DNA from 3 places in the Alteromonas naphthalenivorans genome. Region 2 is predicted to be linked to each of the others. Evidence: predicted binding sites of a transcription regulator. Region 2 holds the regulator's gene; each other region holds the start of a gene.
What was found. The regulator sigma-54, encoded in region 2, starts transcription at its own class of promoters, with help from an activator protein. The targets are predictions, from matches to a motif close to GTTGGCACGNNNNTNGNNT.
Positions count from the first base shown of each region.

Region 1: AMBT_RS01660 (DUF2726 domain-containing protein) is a predicted target of sigma-54. The motif match lies at 2,372-2,390, and genes of this name have one in related genera.
Region 3: glnK (P-II family nitrogen regulator) is a predicted target of sigma-54. The motif match lies at 3,158-3,176, and genes of this name have one in related genera.

Region 1 covers NC_015554.1:392,236-397,861, forward strand. The annotation lists gene AMBT_RS01650 (cobalamin biosynthesis protein CobD/CbiB) at 1-806, opposite strand, end outside; gene AMBT_RS01655 (5'-methylthioadenosine/adenosylhomocysteine nucleosidase) at 813-1,511, opposite strand; gene AMBT_RS01660 (DUF2726 domain-containing protein) at 1,704-2,291, opposite strand; gene AMBT_RS01665 (hypothetical protein) at 2,435-2,830, opposite strand; gene AMBT_RS01670 (helix-turn-helix transcriptional regulator) at 2,976-3,200, opposite strand; gene AMBT_RS01675 (hypothetical protein) at 3,200-3,667, opposite strand; gene AMBT_RS01680 (glutamate synthase small subunit GltD family protein) at 3,941-5,356, opposite strand; gene gltB (glutamate synthase large subunit) at 5,371-5,626, opposite strand, start outside.
Region 2 covers NC_015554.1:3,295,501-3,301,126, forward strand. The annotation lists gene lptC (LPS export ABC transporter periplasmic protein LptC) at 1-209, shown strand, start outside; gene lptA (lipopolysaccharide transport periplasmic protein LptA) at 178-741, shown strand; gene lptB (LPS export ABC transporter ATP-binding protein) at 744-1,469, shown strand; gene AMBT_RS14390 (RNA polymerase factor sigma-54) at 1,545-3,029, shown strand; gene hpf (ribosome hibernation promoting factor) at 3,059-3,346, shown strand; gene ptsN (PTS IIA-like nitrogen regulatory protein PtsN) at 3,355-3,798, shown strand; gene rapZ (RNase adapter RapZ) at 3,837-4,682, shown strand; gene AMBT_RS14410 (HPr family phosphocarrier protein) at 4,682-4,954, shown strand; gene mgtE (magnesium transporter) at 5,113-5,626, shown strand, end outside.
Region 3 covers NC_015554.1:3,686,627-3,692,252, reverse strand. The annotation lists gene AMBT_RS16095 (AraC family transcriptional regulator) at 146-961, shown strand; gene AMBT_RS16090 (DMT family transporter) at 1,191-2,069, shown strand; gene AMBT_RS16085 (hypothetical protein) at 2,109-3,011, opposite strand; gene glnK (P-II family nitrogen regulator) at 3,237-3,575, shown strand; gene AMBT_RS16075 (ammonium transporter AmtB) at 3,608-4,855, shown strand; gene ggt (gamma-glutamyltransferase) at 5,039-5,626, shown strand, end outside.

The DNA of each region.
Region 1 (5,626 bases), 2.1 Mb from region 2:
TTTCGTCCATGATAAATTGCAGGGCCGCCTAATTGAATGTTTTGTATTCCCCCAAATAGCGCAAGTAACAAGGAGGTTTTATCTCGTGCTTTACTTCGTTTTACTGCTCGAATGCCTTTTATGGGGTGAGTGAAAAGAAGCACAGCAACACAACCGAGTAACGCAGGGGGAACCACTAATAACGAAACAAGCTTTCGCACAGGTTTGGCAAAATGCACCATTTTAGGATTTCGATAGTGCCATTGCCACGAGGTGAGTAATAACAAACGGTAGGTGAGCGCACCAATCGGGCCTGCCAATATAAAGTAAAAAATAACGCCGCAATAAAGATATAAAAACTTAAGCCATAGCGATTCAATGGCCGCTTTCGCAATACCTACATCGGTTAATTGGGTGCATTCACGGGCAACTATGGTGTCTACTGTTTCTCTGGTGAGTACTTTTTTATTTTTTCCTACTGTTTTTAATATCTTACTGAACTGATGGCGCTGATAGGCAAAGTCAAGCAAGGCAACCATGATCACGGCTTCGAAAAAAGCAGGGTATTGAGCCATGTATATGAGTATGGCAAGGCAAACGATTAAGGGGGCTAATAATACGATAGCCGCTAATGAACCAGAGATATAATGCTGCGAACGAGAGTAGCTTAAAGAAGGAAGAACTTTAAACCCCATCTGCCTAACCAAATAACGCATGAGGGTAAGCGGGTGGCTGCTAAGCGGCCACCGCCAAAGGGCATCTAAAACAACTGCCAACCATAATACCAGCACCGACTGATATGCTGATTGGGTCAGCAATGCTTCCATTTACCGCTACGCCAGCGCTTTGATCATAGCCATAACAAGTTGCGCTGAATGTTTTGCCGCCGTATCTAAATATTCTTTAAAACTGACAGTTGATGTCTTACCTGCAATATCAGATAGCGAGCGAATGACCAAAAACGGCACGTCAAGCATGTGACAGGTTTGGGCTATAGCTGCACCTTCCATTTCAACTGCTTTCATATCTGGGAAACTTTCACGCAGCGCTTCTACTGCTTCGTCGGTGCCGATAAACGAATCGCCAGTACAGATAAGACCGCTGGTAGATTGGATGTTTTCTAACTCGCCCGTCGCCGTTTTTGCGGCTTCAATGAGCGTATTGTCACAGCGGTAGTCTGCAGGCATGCCAGCACATTGGCCAAGCTTGTAGCCGAAATGGGTTAAGTCCACATCGTGGTGGATAACATGGGTGGCAATCACTAAGTCACCAATGTTTAAGTTCTTATCAAACCCGCCTGCTGAACCTGTATTTACTACCACATCTGGCGCGTATTGCTCGATAAGTACCGTAGTGGCAAGGGCCGCCGCAACTTTTCCAATACCACACTTTACTAACACAACCTCAACGTTATTAAGGGTGCCTTCATAAAAGGTTAAGTGCTTCCATGTGGTTTCTTTAAGGTTTGAAAGTGAAGCTTTAAGTAACGCAACTTCTTCATCCATTGCGCCTAGAATGCCAATTTTTTTTATGCCAGTCTCTTTCATGTCAGTCTCTTTCATGTAAATACCGATTTATTCTAATGTTGGGGGAAGCAAAACTTGCTACAGATATGGTAATGAATTGTATAAGGAAATGAGGAAAACTGACAGGAAAAAGCCTTTGTCACCTGCTATTACAGCAATAATGGAGTGCAACAAAGGCTAGGGGGAAACCGGCTTTTTTTATGCAGCTGCCGCGCGGCTCGACCTAACTGGGCGAGTCGGGCGCTTAGTTGGCTCAGGGTTGTGCGTAGGAAGCTGCGACATTTTTTGTTGAATTCTTCTATAAGGAATAAGCTTATTTTCAAGGCATTCACGAATATCGTCTACGGTATAACCCGACTTAACCTTAATTCGCGCATGAGGTACACCCGCAGCATCTAATGCGCCAGAAACAAACCAATCGCGCTGAGTTTTGTAACCCTCTTTTCCTTGGTTATGCACAAGGTCGATAGCTAATATGGGGCTCATGTCCTGTTTGTCGACCAGGATAAAATCAAGTTGGCGCGAAGAGGCTCTAGAAATAGCTTGGCTGGCCGTTTTCTTGTTGGCCGATTGCCTTACTGACACTATGTCGCTTAAGCGTACACGGCAAATGATACGAAACTCTCGCCCCATTGCTTGTTCAATAAGGTTTAAAAAAGAGTGTTCTACAGGAGTGAAAAGCTGTGGCTTTCGGCGAAAAGGAAACGCTACGCCACCATCTGATAATTTTATGGCGCCTAATGCCACCACGATAAGTAACATCATTAAAATAATTGCCAGTTCCATCATATTCCTCGCATATCAACGTGTAATGCGCGTCATTAAAATGACGCTTTTTTTGACACCACTGTGGTTCTTTATTGAAATTGCAAAGGCAGTGCCACATTGAACGAGGAGAGTAACTAGTCGGAAATAAAATTTATGGAAGGTTATGGCTTACTAATGATGAGTACATCAACTTGCGTGCCCACATTATCCGGGGAGACCACAATACGAACCGAATCATCTGTTGCTGCAAGCATGGTGCGTTGGTTGACCGCAGGTTTTCTGACAAATTGCGGATAGGCATTTTGATAGAAGGCGATAACCTCTTTAGGCGCGTGCTTAGTAAAATAGACCAAACTCGCAGGCAAGCTATCGTCGAATTGCTGACACTGGCGAGCATTAGCCATTAGCGAGACGTCAAAAAAGGAGGCAGGGCAAGACCGAACAACAGGTTCATCTAATGAACTGTCGGTGGACACCGTATCGGCAAACGCGTGGCTCGCCATTGCTAGCCCGCTAAGTAAAACTATATTAATGCTTTTACGTAAACCACTTGTCATTATTCTTGTTAACCATTAATCACTCTTTGTATCGATAATAATGGGCTAACTATATAAGAGCAATAGGTAAATAGTTGCACAAGGTATGTTCATAACGTGATGGGTATAAGGTGAAAATAATTTGAGAACCGGGTTCTCAATCCCATCACTCCTTCACTTTCGAATACTGAAACACCTCATTAAATGGCTTATCAAATACCAAGGCAATTTTGAACGCCACTTCAAGAGATGGTGAGTATTTTCCTTTCTCAATCGCCATAATGGTTTGGCGTGTAACACCCACTTTTGACGCGAGTTCCTGCTGCGTCATTTCATCGACAAGAAAGCGCAAGGTTCTTATATTGTTAGTTATTGAATAATGTTCAGCCATTAACTTTCTTTCCGGCAATAGTAAATCTCAGTACCAAAGCGGGTTACCTCCGATAACCAAAAAATAAGGACTAACTTTAGCTCAATAGGCGCAAGAGCATAATTGGTGTAGCTATTTTGCGCGTCAAAATCGATGTTACTGTTGATCATTTGTTGTATCACGCAGCTCACAATACCTACTGACAGTACCCAATAACCCGCATTATTCGCGGTAAGTCGATGATAACGCTCTCGTTCATCTTCAGGGGTATTGGCATCTTCTTGCTGGCTCATGGCTAACGCAACATGTAACGCTACCTCTAAGATAATGAAGGCAATAGTAATTCGCATGATGAGGGCGGTGGTGACATCTAGGCTAGTATTTGGTTGCAAAAACATAAGTGTATATACGCTATCTCCATAAATAGAGGCGATCACCGCAGATACTAAAAAAGACACCCACAAACTTTTCTCTCTGAACGAAATCATTATCTTTCTCCATGCCCTAGTAATGGTGGTTAAATTTTACTTTGTATACGCTAAATTTAACTCAATGTTAAATATACTATACATTGGTGCTTGTAGAAAGCTAGTGGTAGGTTGTTACAAAGTATGTTGTAGGCGATGTTGTAGGCGAAAGTACCCTAGGCGGATTTCTTTACAGCTTTAGATATACTGGCCACAAAAAAGCTCGCCTAAGCGAGCTTTTAAATAGATTACATACAACGAGGTACGGTTAACGTGCTGTTTTACACGTGGATATTAAACGCCAATGTAATCCATAATACCGTCAGCGGCTTTTCTGCCTTCGTCGATAGCGGTAACCACGAGGTCACTACCACGTACCATATCACCGCCCGCAAAGATTTTAGGGTGCGATGTTTGGAAAGCAAACTTACCAGCAGCAGGAGCGCGTACGCGGCCTTTTTCATCTAGCATAATGCCGAACTCAGCAAACCAAGGGGCAGGGCTAGGTTGGAAACCAAACGCGATAATAATCGCATCAGCTTCAACCACGTGCTCAGAACCTTCAATTTCAACTGGGCGACGACGCCCGTTAATATCCGGTGGACCCATCTCGGTTTTTACGAATTTAACACCGCAAGCATTTCCTTCGCTATCAACAGCAATGTCTAAAGGTTGAATGTTGAACATAAATTCAACCCCTTCTTCTTTTGCGTTAACCACTTCTCGGCGAGAACCAGGCATGCTTTCTTCGTCACGACGATAAGCACAAATAACGCGGTCGGCTTCTTGACGAATAGACGTACGTACACAGTCCATGGTGGTATCACCACCACCAAGAACCACTACGCGTTTGCCTTTCATATCAACAAAGTCGGTTTCGTCTTTTTCAAGACCCATCACGCGGTTTGTATTTGAGATAAGGAAGGGCAGAGCATCGTGAACACCGTGTACATGTTCATTTTCAAAGCCGCCTTGCATCGATTTATACGTACCCATGCCTAAGAACACGGCGTCGTAATCATCTAACAGTTTTTGCATTTCAATGTCTTTACCAATTTCAGTGTTAAGTACAAACTCAACACCCATGTCGGTAAAGATTTCGCGGCGAAGCTTAATCACATCTTTTTCAAGCTTAAACGATGGAATACCGAAGGTTAGCAAGCCACCAATTTCTTCGTACTTGTCGAATACTACGGGCTTAACACCGTTACGCACAAGAATATCGGCACACGCTAGGCCTGCTGGGCCTGCACCTACAATAGCGACTTTCTTATCTGTCCAAACTACGTCAGACATATCTGGGCGCCAGCCCATTTTAAACGCGGTATCGGTAATGTATTTTTCAATACTACCAATGGTTACCGCGCCGAAGTCGTCATTTAGGGTACATGCACCTTCGCAGAGTCTGTCCTGAGGACAAACGCGGCCACATACTTCTGGCAAACTATTGGTTTTGTGCGACAACTCAGCCGCCTCAATAATACGACCTTCATTGGCAAGGTCTAACCATTGAGGAATGTAGTTGTGTACTGGGCACTTCCATTCGCAATACGGGTTACCGCAGTCCAAGCAGCGATCTGCTTGGCCTTCGGTTTGTGACTGACTTAACGGCTGATAAATTTCAGCGAATTCGTGTTTACGCACCATGATCGGCTTTTTCGGCGGATCGATACGTTCAACATCGACAAACTGGTATACGTTCTTTGCCATAAACTTTTCTCCTCCTACTGAGCCTGAATGCGCAATTCTGCGCTTGAACGACTGATGTGACCTAATAGGTTTTTCACATCACTGGTCTTCGGCTTAATAAGCTTGAAGCGTTTCAGCGTTGCCGCGAAATCGGTTAGCAAGCCTAACGAATGGTCGCTGCCGGTTTCTTCGTAATGCTGATTAATAAGACCACGTAAGTGCTCTACTAAAATCGCTTTACCGTCAACAGGCATAATCTCAATAAGGTCTTGGTTTACACGGTTATCTAGG
Region 2 (5,626 bases):
AAAACCAAAGTGTCGATGACTTTGTAAGAACAATACGCACAGCGTTTATAGAGATAAACCTGTACACTAAGCAAATGACATCTGATCAGCCCGTGGAAATACGTGGCTTACAATATGTGATTAACAGCAATGGGTTTAACGCTAATTTGCGTACCCAGGAATACGAGTTAATAGACCATGTACAAACCATTTATTCGCCTAGCCACTAAAGCATTAGCGACTAGCCTCGCTGTTAGCCTATTTGCTACTGCGGCTATAGCGGCTGAAAGCGACTTTAATAAACCGATTAAAGTTGACTCGAAATCGCAATTTGTTGACGGTAAAAACAAAACCTCATTGTTTAAAGATGATGTACGGATTACTCAAGGTTCTTTGGTGATAAATGCCGATGAAGTTGAAGTGATTGCCAGCGAAGGTGATGGACGAGAGATATTCGTGGCTCGCGGCAAACCAGCCAGCTATTCGCAAAAACTTGAAGACGGTGCTCCTGTCACAGCGAAGGCCAACGAAATTCGCTATGAAGTAGTAAATCGAACTATTTCTTTACAAGGAAATGCTGAGCTACAGCAAGACACCAGTAAAGTACAAGGTGATAAGATTACCTTCGACATGGTCACTGAACAATTACTTGCAACAGGCGGCGAAGACGGCGAAGGTGGCAGAGTCACTACCGTATTTACCCCTGAGGCAATACGTAAAGCGTCATCGAATAACGAAGACGATAAGGCGGACGACAACTAATCATGGCAACGTTGAGCGCACAGAGCCTTGCAAAGGCTTATAAAGCACGTCAAGTGGTTCGCGATGTAAGCTTATCAGTATCGACGGGGCAAATCGTTGGACTACTCGGCCCTAATGGTGCCGGTAAAACGACTACCTTCTACATGATTGTTGGCTTAGTTCCCCTAGATAAGGGCAAAATCAGTATTGATGACAGCGAATTAACTCACGAGCCCATGCACGAACGTGCTCGCCGCGGTATTGGGTATTTGCCGCAAGAAGCCTCTATTTTTAGAAAATTGACGGTGTTTGAGAACATCATGGCTATCTTGCAAACCCGTAAAGGGTTAAGTTCATCAGAACAAGAACAAGAAGCCGATGCGCTACTTGATGAATTTAATATCAACCATATACGTAATAGTACGGGTATGAGTTTATCCGGTGGTGAACGCCGCCGAGTAGAAATCGCACGAGCATTAGCAGCCGATCCGCAATTTATTTTGCTTGATGAGCCATTTGCTGGTGTTGATCCTATATCGGTTAATGATATAAAGAAGATCATTCAACATCTTCGTGACAGAGGAATTGGAATCCTCATCACCGATCACAACGTAAGAGAAACACTGGATGTGTGTGAGAAAGCGTATATTGTGAGCCAAGGCGAACTCATCGCGCAAGGGACGGCAGAACAAGTTTTAAGTAATCAGAAAGTAAGGGATGTATACCTAGGAGAACAATTCAGGCTATAGTTACTGTAACCGAATTGTCATTTTCAGTTTTAAGCACGGGTATATTCACAACAAGAGTTTAAAAATAAGACGTAGATGAAACCATCTTTACAGCTAAAGTTCAGTCAACAACTTACCATGACACCGCAGTTGCAGCAGGCAATCAAGCTGCTGCAGTTGTCTACGCTCGACCTGCAGCAAGAGATTCAGGAAGCACTTGACTCAAACCCTCTTTTAGAAGTTGAAGAAGGCGGTGATGACCACCCGGTTGAGAAAAACAACATGGATGGAGACGACCCTTCTGTGGAAGCGGCTCCCACTGCATCTAGCGATTCGTTGGAAGCTGGTGACGCGCTTGAAAAGAACGACCTTCCCGACGAGTTGCCAATCGACAGCACATGGGATGAGTATTACTCGGCCTCTTCTGCCCCCGCTCCTGGCCCATCTAATAATGATGACGACCAACTGTTTCAGGGTGAAACCACCGACAATATTCAAGACCATTTGCTTTGGCAGATGCGTTTAACCCCGTTTTCAGATACAGACCGCGCCATTGCTACCGCCATTATCGACTCCATCGATGAATCTGGTTACCTTAACGTACCCATTGAACAGATTTTAGAATCGGTAAACTCTGACGATGTTGAAGAGTTGGTAGAAATGGACGAAGTTGAATGTGTACTAAAACGTATTCAAATGTTCGACCCTATTGGTTCAGGTTCACGTACACCGCAAGAATGTTTGCTCGTGCAGCTTCGCCAGTTCTCGGACGATACGCCATGGCTGACCGAAGCCAGACAGCTTATTAATGAGTACTCAGACCTGCTGAGCAGCAAAGATTACCGTACGTTAATGCGCAAGAGCCGTTTGAAAGAAGATCAACTTCGCGAAGCCATGCGCTTATTGCAAACGTTGAATCCTCGTCCTGGCAGTGCATTAATTACTAAAGAACCCGAATACGTTATTCCTGATGTTTCGGTAAACAAAAAGAATGGCCGTTGGGTAGTAGAACTTAATCCCGACAGCTTGCCAAAATTAAGCGTAAATCAACAATACGCTGCCATGAGCCGACGCTCTAAAAACAGCAGCGATTCGCAATTTATTCGCTCGCATATGCAAGAAGCCAAGTGGTTTATAAAAAGCCTTGAGTCAAGAAACGACACCTTGATGAAAGTAGCAAACTGTATTGTGCAGCAACAAATGGGCTTTTTCGAGCACGGCCCAGAAATGATGAAACCAATGGTGCTAAATGATGTCGCAGAAATGGTAGATATGCATGAATCCACCATTTCACGAGTCACCACGCAAAAGTATATGCATACCCCTCGTGGCATTTTCGAGTTGAAATATTTCTTCTCTAGCCATGTAGCAACGGAATCTGGTGGTGAGTGTTCATCTACCGCTATTCGCGCACTAATTAAAAAGCTTGTGGCAGCGGAAACGCCCAGCAAGCCATTAAGCGATAGCAAGATTGCTCAATTGTTGGCCGAACAAGGCATTAAAGTAGCCCGGCGAACAATAGCAAAATACCGGGAATCGTTATCGATTCCGCCGTCAAACCAACGCAAAAGCCTTATTTAAAGGCCTTGATAATTTAAGGAAGACGAAATATGCAAATCAACCTTACCGGTCATCATGTCGAAATTACTGATTCTTTGCGTAGCTATGTCGATACTAAGTTCAGCAAACTAGAGCGTCACTTTGATCACATATCTAATGTGCATGTCATCCTGAACGTCGAAAAACTCAATCAAAAAGCCGAAGCCACCATGCACCTTAGCGGCGCAGAAGTGTTTGCTTCATCTCATAATACAGACATGTATGCGGCGATAGACAGCATGATCGACAAACTCGACAGGCAAGTTATCAAGCATAAGGAAAAGCTGAAAAAGCACTAAATATTAGTATGGAAATTCAAGCCATAGTAAGTTTGGACCGCACCGAGTGTGCGGTTCAATGTAACAGTAAAAAACGTATTCTAGAGATTATTAGCGACATTGCTGCTAAAAATAATCCCGACATCGATCAGGCTAGTGTATTAAATAGTCTACTAACCCGTGAACGAATGGGGAGTACGGGTATTGGCAATGGTATTGCTCTGCCCCACGGTCGATTACCGGGCTTAGAACACGTTATCGCCATTATTGTAACCAGCAACCCTGCCATCGATTTTGATGCGCTTGACGATCAGCCCGTAGATATATTCTTTGCCCTATTAGTGCCAGAAGAGAAAACAGAAGGTCACTTACAAACACTCGCTACCGTGGCGGGTAAGCTAAGTGATAAAGAAACGGTGAAAGCCATTAGGCGGGCCTCCACCAGTGATGACATCATTACGGCTTTAAGCTAAAAAAGCACTGCACCATATTTTAAAAGGGAGAAATGCAGGTGAAACTGATTATTATCAGTGGTCGATCCGGTTCAGGAAAATCAGTTGCGCTACGTGCCCTTGAAGATTTAGGTTACTATTGCGTAGATAATATTCCGGTTAACCTTCTCCCTACTCTGACCCATACCGTGGTTGATGAATATGACCAAGTTGCGGTAAGTATCGATGTAAGAAACCTACCCAAAAATCCAGCGGACTTGGTAGAGATCTTAGATTACCTACCCTCATCGTGGTCTATGACCATTGTGTACATCGACGCGAGTGACGATGTACTGGTGAAGCGTTTCAGCGAAACCCGCCGATTACATCCGCTAGCTAAGCTCAACAAATCTTTATCTGAATCGATAAAAGCCGAATCAGACTTGCTTGCGCCTATTGTTGAGCGCGCCGATTTGTACATTGATACGGATAAACTCACTATTCATCAACTCGCAGAGCTTATCCGCGAACGAATTCTAGGCAAGAAAAGCTCTCGCCTAGTATTGGTGTTTGAATCGTTTGGCTTTAAGCACGGTATCCCCAAAGACGCCGACTATGTATTTGACGCCCGCTTTCTCCCCAACCCGCATTGGGAACCCGATTTAAAACACTTAACTGGTTTAGATGCCCCCGTAGAAGTATTTTTAGGTTCCCAGCCTGTTGTAACCAAATTTATTTGGCAAATTCAGAACCTAATCACTACATGGCTGCCACACTTAGAACGCAATAACCGTAGTTATGTCACCATTGCGATTGGTTGTACCGGCGGTCAGCACCGCTCAGTATTTATTGCTCAATCGTTAGCGAAAACCTTTGGCGAAATGCATCCCGATGTACAAATTCGCCACCGCGAGTTAAATCAGTAATGACAATCGAAAAAACACTTACCATAGTCAATAAATTGGGCTTACACGCCCGCGCTGCCACACAGTTGGTTCAATTAGCCAATCAATTTGACGCAAAAATCGTGTTGGTGAAAGGCGATAAGAAAGCCGATGCTAACAGTGTGCTGGGCTTAATGATGCTGGAAAGCCACCAAGGTGAACAGGTAAACGTTGTGGTTGAAGGTAATGATGCCGAAGCGGCATTAAACGCCATTGAAACGTTAATTGAAGGCCGTTTCAACGAAGACGAATAATGCAGCTTCCAATACGACTGAGAAATTCTGCTAAAAGCCGTCTATAATTTCACCATACGGCTCGTAATTGTCTGTACCTACTGCGCTTTTGTCATGACAGCGTCATGGCAAGTGCGATATCCTACCATTATTGAAATTCCATTTTTTAGGCGAAAGCAGTGGCAGAAGCGCTGGTCTCAAAATACGTACAAAGCCAACTAAGGGCACTAAATGGCGCGTTGAATAATGGCCAATTTGTTTCTGTACGTAAGCTTCTGCTTGAATTACCCCCATCTGATGTTGCACACATTCTAGAATCTAGCCCCAGTCGTACTCGTGACGAGTTGTGGGAGCTTATCGATGGTGATTTCCATGGTGATATTTTAGAAGAACTCTCTGACGACGTACGTAACGGTATCATCACCAAAATGCTGCCTGCTAACGTGGTAGACGCGTTAGAAGAGATGGATACCGATGACTTAGCGGTTACCCTTAGTAGTCTGCCTGAGCCTGTATTACAGGACATTCTAGACTCTATGGATGCACAAGACAGGGTACGTGCTGAACAGGCATTGTCTTACGGCGAAGAAACTGCCGGTTTCATTATGAATACCGACACCATTACACTTCGCCCTGATGTCACCATTGATGTGGTCCTTCGTTATATTCGCCTCAAAGGTGAATTACCTGAAA
Region 3 (5,626 bases), 390 kb from region 2:
AATGCAGCATACGTTGCACTGTCATAGGTTGGCAATGTTAAGGTATAAAAAGTAACAGCTAATTTTTAACGTATTGAGTTTTTGCGCCTAATGACTTTTATAAGAGGCACGTAAGCTTAAGCACTATGTATGACTGTGAGGTATCGTGAAGCCGTCATTATCTATTCGTTCTTATACTCGCACTATGTGTATGCATGCTCATGACTATTACCAGTTAGTATTGCCACTTAACGGGCATATCGATATATCGCTTAATACTTTCAGTGGATGCGTTGGAGTGGGAGAGGGGATTTGTATAGCACCTGGTGCCATTCATGGATTTACTGCTGATGAGCAGGCGAAGTTCATTGTAGCGGACTTGCAATCGGTGCCGGACAATATTGCTGGCGGCAATTTATTTGAAGAAGGCTCTTTACCCGCTGAAGGCTCCTTATCCGTTAAAGGCTCCTTATCCGTTAAAGGCTCCTTATCCGCTAATGCCTCTGACCCCGCTAAAGGCGCTCCCATTTTTCAAATAAGCACACCCATGCAGGCGTTTTTAGCGTATGTGGAAGTGCAATTAACGCATCACATCACTGATGATGAGAATGACGCCATGTTAAGTTTGTTCTCGGCACTTTTAGCCCAGCAGCAACGCGGTGTCGCCACTGATAAGCGTATAATCCCAGTGCTTTCTTGCATTCACCAAGATGTCGCCTACCCACACACTATCACGTCCCTTGCTAAAATTGCCTGTGTGGGCGCAACACAATTTAAAAAGCGCTTTATAGCCGCTACTGGGATGGGGCTAAGGGAATACCTCATTAATGTGCGTATGGAGAAAGCACGGGCCTTACTGAGCAATACAGATATGCCTGTTATTGCCGTGGCGGTAAACGTGGGGTATGACGATGTGTCTGCGTTTACCCGTCGGTTTAAACACCATGTGGGTATGCCACCCACGCACTTTAAGCGTCGATAGCCAGGAAGGTAACTATGATCAGTTCCTTTCATAAGCTAAGTATTTATTCCCGTAGTATTTGCCCGAAAAATAATGGCCCGCAAAATATGTGAAAGCGCAGTATTCATTAACGCAGCAAAGTTTAACTGAAAATCAGGCTTTTAAATCAACCACACCGCCTTTTCTGCACAGATAGAATATACAATTACAGTTATGCTTAGGCTTCTTGAATTTTAAAAATAGGCAAGTAATGGCAACGTTTATAGGGCTTGTGGCCATCATTTCGTGGGGCGTATTAGCTGTGTTGGGTGTTTACGCATCGTCAGTGCCGCCTTTTCAGCTGCTTTTTATTTGTTTTTCAGTTTCTGCGCTATTGCTTTTTTTAAAGCGATTAATTAAGCGAGAGCCGTTATTTACATTACCTAAACTAACACTTACCCAATGGATAGTGGCTACCAGCGGTCTCTTCGGATTTCACTTTTGCTATTTTCTAGCCCTTCGTTATGCACCGCCTATTGAAGCAAGTCTTATTGCCTATCTATGGCCGTTACTGCTGGGTATTGCAGTGGCTAACGCGCACCAACGGTTGTTTGCTGTAATTGGAGGTGCACTAGGTTTTATTGGTTGCGGAATTTTAGTTACAGGGGGGGAAAGCATTCAGTTTAATAGCGAATTTACACTGGGTTACGGGTTGGCATTTATTTGCGCCTTAATTTGGTCGGGTTATTCGTGGTTTATGGCTGGCACAAAAAGCGATGTTGAAGACATTGGCTGGATATCTATTGCAGTAGCAGTGCTAGCGCTGGGCTCCCACCTAGCTCTAGAGTCGAGCTATTGGGACCTTTCATTTAACGCTTGGGCAAGTGCAATATTACTAGGACTTGGGCCTGTAGGTGGCGCGTTTTACTTGTGGGATATTGGGCTTAAATTTGGTAATCGCCAGTTGTTGGCGAGCCTAAGCTTTGCTACACCTGTTATCTCCAGTATTGCGCTATTTTTATTTGGAATAAGTACACTGTCCACCGCCATTTCAATAGCAATTGTACTTATTATGGTAGGCGCGCTAATTAGCAATGCTGTGCCAGCGCTCATCATGAAGCGTCGTCTACGCCAAGCGGCAAATGCCTAATTAATCAGAAGGACTCAAAGGGTCTTAGAGTCTAAGCGGCTAGTCTTTCACTGGCTCTTTAGCGACGCGGGCTTCAATAAAGCGGTCGTAGTCGCTGCCCTTGCTACATTCAAGCGTACCGCCAGTCCAACCACTTAAAACGGTAAGCGCTTTGTTGGTCGTGCCGGAGCAATTTACTTTTTTCACTGGTCGTTCTTCATATGACGTGTCCTCTTCACCTTTTCGAGTATCAACAATATCTGGGCTTTCTATTTTCCGCCTATGTGCTTCAGCCGCTCTTAAGCCTTCCTCAGCAATTTCTTCTTGCTCTCTTCGATTAAAAAATTGCGAGGCACTGGTCCGTGGAGACAAGTTTAAACTGCCAGCTTTCTGGTTTCTTGTCGAGGCGTTGATAGTAGCTTGGGTATTGGAAATCGTAGGCGCGGGTGCTTCAGGCAAGGGGGTTTCAGTTGAGTTATTTTCTGTAATTGTGCTTTCTGTATTTGGTGCAGTCTTGTCTTGTTTTGCTTCTGTGGGTTTTGCTTCTGCGGGTTTAGCTTCTACTGGCTTAGTCTCTACCGCTTTTATTTGCTCGGCAGTGTCAGTCACTTTTGCTTTGGGGCTTTCTGGTACGTTAGGCTCAACAACGGGAGGGATAACTTCTACCGGTTCAGGTGCCTCTGTAATGGTTTTTTCTACGCTAACGTGGGGGTAATACAAGGTTGCACTAATGGGGGCAGGCTTGTGTGCTGGTTTTACACCGCTTTCAAACGTAGTAAAGAAAATCACTATTACTAACCCAATTAGGTGTAAAAGGGTTGAGATAAGTAGGCCTTTTGCGAGTTTACCCTTCTTGCTCGCATGAAAAACCTGCGCACGTTCAGGCACATACTCAGGCTCTATAATAGGTGTGATAATTGTCATACCTAGTAACTGACCCGCATCATTACTAATTAGTTCCATCCTAATTTCATCGCTATTTTCAGTTAATTTAACTCACTGCGCTCTAAAGTTGGGCATTGATGGCGCTATGCACCAGTCTGGTGCGATAAATGTAAACAAAATGCATCACGTTTTAGTTAACTTATTGTTTTTATTCGTTAATTATTTGTGGCACATCTCTTGGTTTACTTCCCTGTACAAGACACGAAATGTGCAAAACAACCATTAAAAAAACTGGAGCAACTCATGAAACTAGTCACAGCTATCATCAAGCCGTTCAAGCTAGATGATGTTCGTGAAGCCATTTCAGAAATCGGAATTGACGGTCTAACCGTTACCGAAGTGAAAGGTTTCGGACGTCAAAAAGGCCACACTGAACTTTACCGCGGCGCGGAATATCAAGTGGATTTCTTACCTAAAGTCAAACTGGAAATTGCCGTTCAGGACGACCAGGTAGATCGCTTGGTAGAAGCCATCGTTGGCGCAGCCAAGACTGGCAAGATTGGTGACGGTAAGGTATTTGTTTACGACCTTGAACAAGCCGTACGTATTCGAACTGGCGAGTCAGACACAGACGCGTTGTAAGCCACAACGATTAATTTGCGGAGAAAAGCATAATGGAAATTACATTTGAACTCGGGTATGCACTAGATACCTTTTACTTCTTAATCTGCGGTGCACTAGTTATGTGGATGGCGGCAGGTTTCGCCATGCTAGAAGCTGGTTTGGTACGCGCTAAAAACACGACAGAAATTCTAACTAAAAATATCGCGTTATTTGCCATTGCTAGCACCATGTATATGATTTGCGGTTACGGCATCATGTATGGTGGCGGCGAGTGGAGCCCGTTCCTTGGTGGAATTATGGGTGACGGCGCAACAGGTGTTGCTGAAGATGCGGCAACGTATGCACCTTCTGCTGATTTCTTCTTCCAAGTAGTATTCGTTGCAACGGCAATGTCTATTGTTTCTGGTGCAGTGGCTGAGCGTATGAAGCTTTGGGCTTTCTTAGCATTCGCTGTTGTGATGACTGGTTTCATCTATCCGATGGAAGGTGCTTGGACGTGGGGCGGTGAAGCTGTATTTGGCATGTACACCCTTGGTGACCTTGGTTTCTCTGACTTTGCAGGTTCTGGTATTGTTCACATGGCAGGTGCTGCTGCAGCATTAGCTGGTGTATTAGTACTAGGTGCTCGTAAAGGCAAATATACTGCTGACGGTAAAGTTAACGCTATTCCAGGTGCTAACCTTCCACTTGCTACGCTAGGTACATTCATTTTATGGATGGGTTGGTTTGGCTTTAACGGTGGTTCAGTACTTGCTACTGCTACAGTTGAAAGTGCAAACGCGGTTGCGATTGTATTTATGAACACTAACGCCGCAGCCGCTGGCGGTTGTATTGCAGCGCTTATCTTAGCACGCATTATGTTTGGCAAAGCTGACCTAACTATGGCCCTTAACGGTGCACTAGCTGGTTTGGTAGCAATTACCGCTGAGCCTTCAACGCCTACGCCACTACAAGCAACCTTATTCGGTGGCCTTGGTGGTATCTTAGTAGTACTAAGCATTGTAGCGTTAGATAAACTTAAAATTGATGATCCAGTAGGTGCTATCTCTGTTCACGGTGTGGTTGGTTTACTTGGTCTTATCCTTGTTCCATTCACTAACGACGGTTCAAGCATTGTGGGTCAGTTAATTGGTGCTGCTACCATCTTTGTTTGGGTGTTTGTAGTAAGCCTAGTTGTTTGGTTAGCGATTAAAGCCGTTATTGGTGTTCGTGTAACTGAAGAAGAAGAATTCGACGGTGTTGATATGAGTGAATGTGGTCTGGAAGCTTATCCTGACTTCACCAACGGCCGTACGTAAGGAAGTCTGAACAGGCAAAATTACTTATAATAACGATAATGCCTGTATCACCAATCTTAAGCCCCGCATCTGCGGGGCTTTTTTCGTTTTTCATAAAGTTAAAAATAACGCTAAACTATTGATAATTTACTTAGTTAGCAATAATGCTACATTAGGTTTGTTCTTTTATTAGGAAAGTAAATCATGCTGTTGCGATGTTTGTTACTACTGTGTGTCAGTCAAATGGCTTATGGGTACGATAGGGTTACCGGCGCGCCGTTTGCGAGTCGTTCAGAAGTTATTGCTCAACATGGTATGGCTGCGACCAGCCAGCCTCTTGCTACCCAAGTGGCTCTCGATGTTCTTAAACGCGGCGGTAGTGCTGTAGATGCCGCCATTGCTGCAAACGCGATGTTGGGGCTTGTTGAACCTACAGGGGCAGGTGTAGGCGGCGATCTATTCGCAATAGTATGGGATGCTAAGGAAAATAAGTTAGTTGGGTTAAACGCATCGGGTCGCTCTCCTAAGCTGCTGACCAAACAAGTGTTTAACGATAGAGGTTTAGCGCAAATACCTAAATTTGGGCCACTGCCTGTGTCTGTGCCTGGGGCCGTAGATGGCTGGTTTATGCTACATGAAAAGTTTGGCAAGTTACCTATGACAGCGTTGCTCACGCCGGCCATTGAATATGCCAAAAATGGCTTTCCTGTTTCTGAACTGGTTGCTTATTATTTAGCAATGAACAACGAAAGAATAGGTCATTACGATGGGTTTGCAGAAACGTTTCTTATT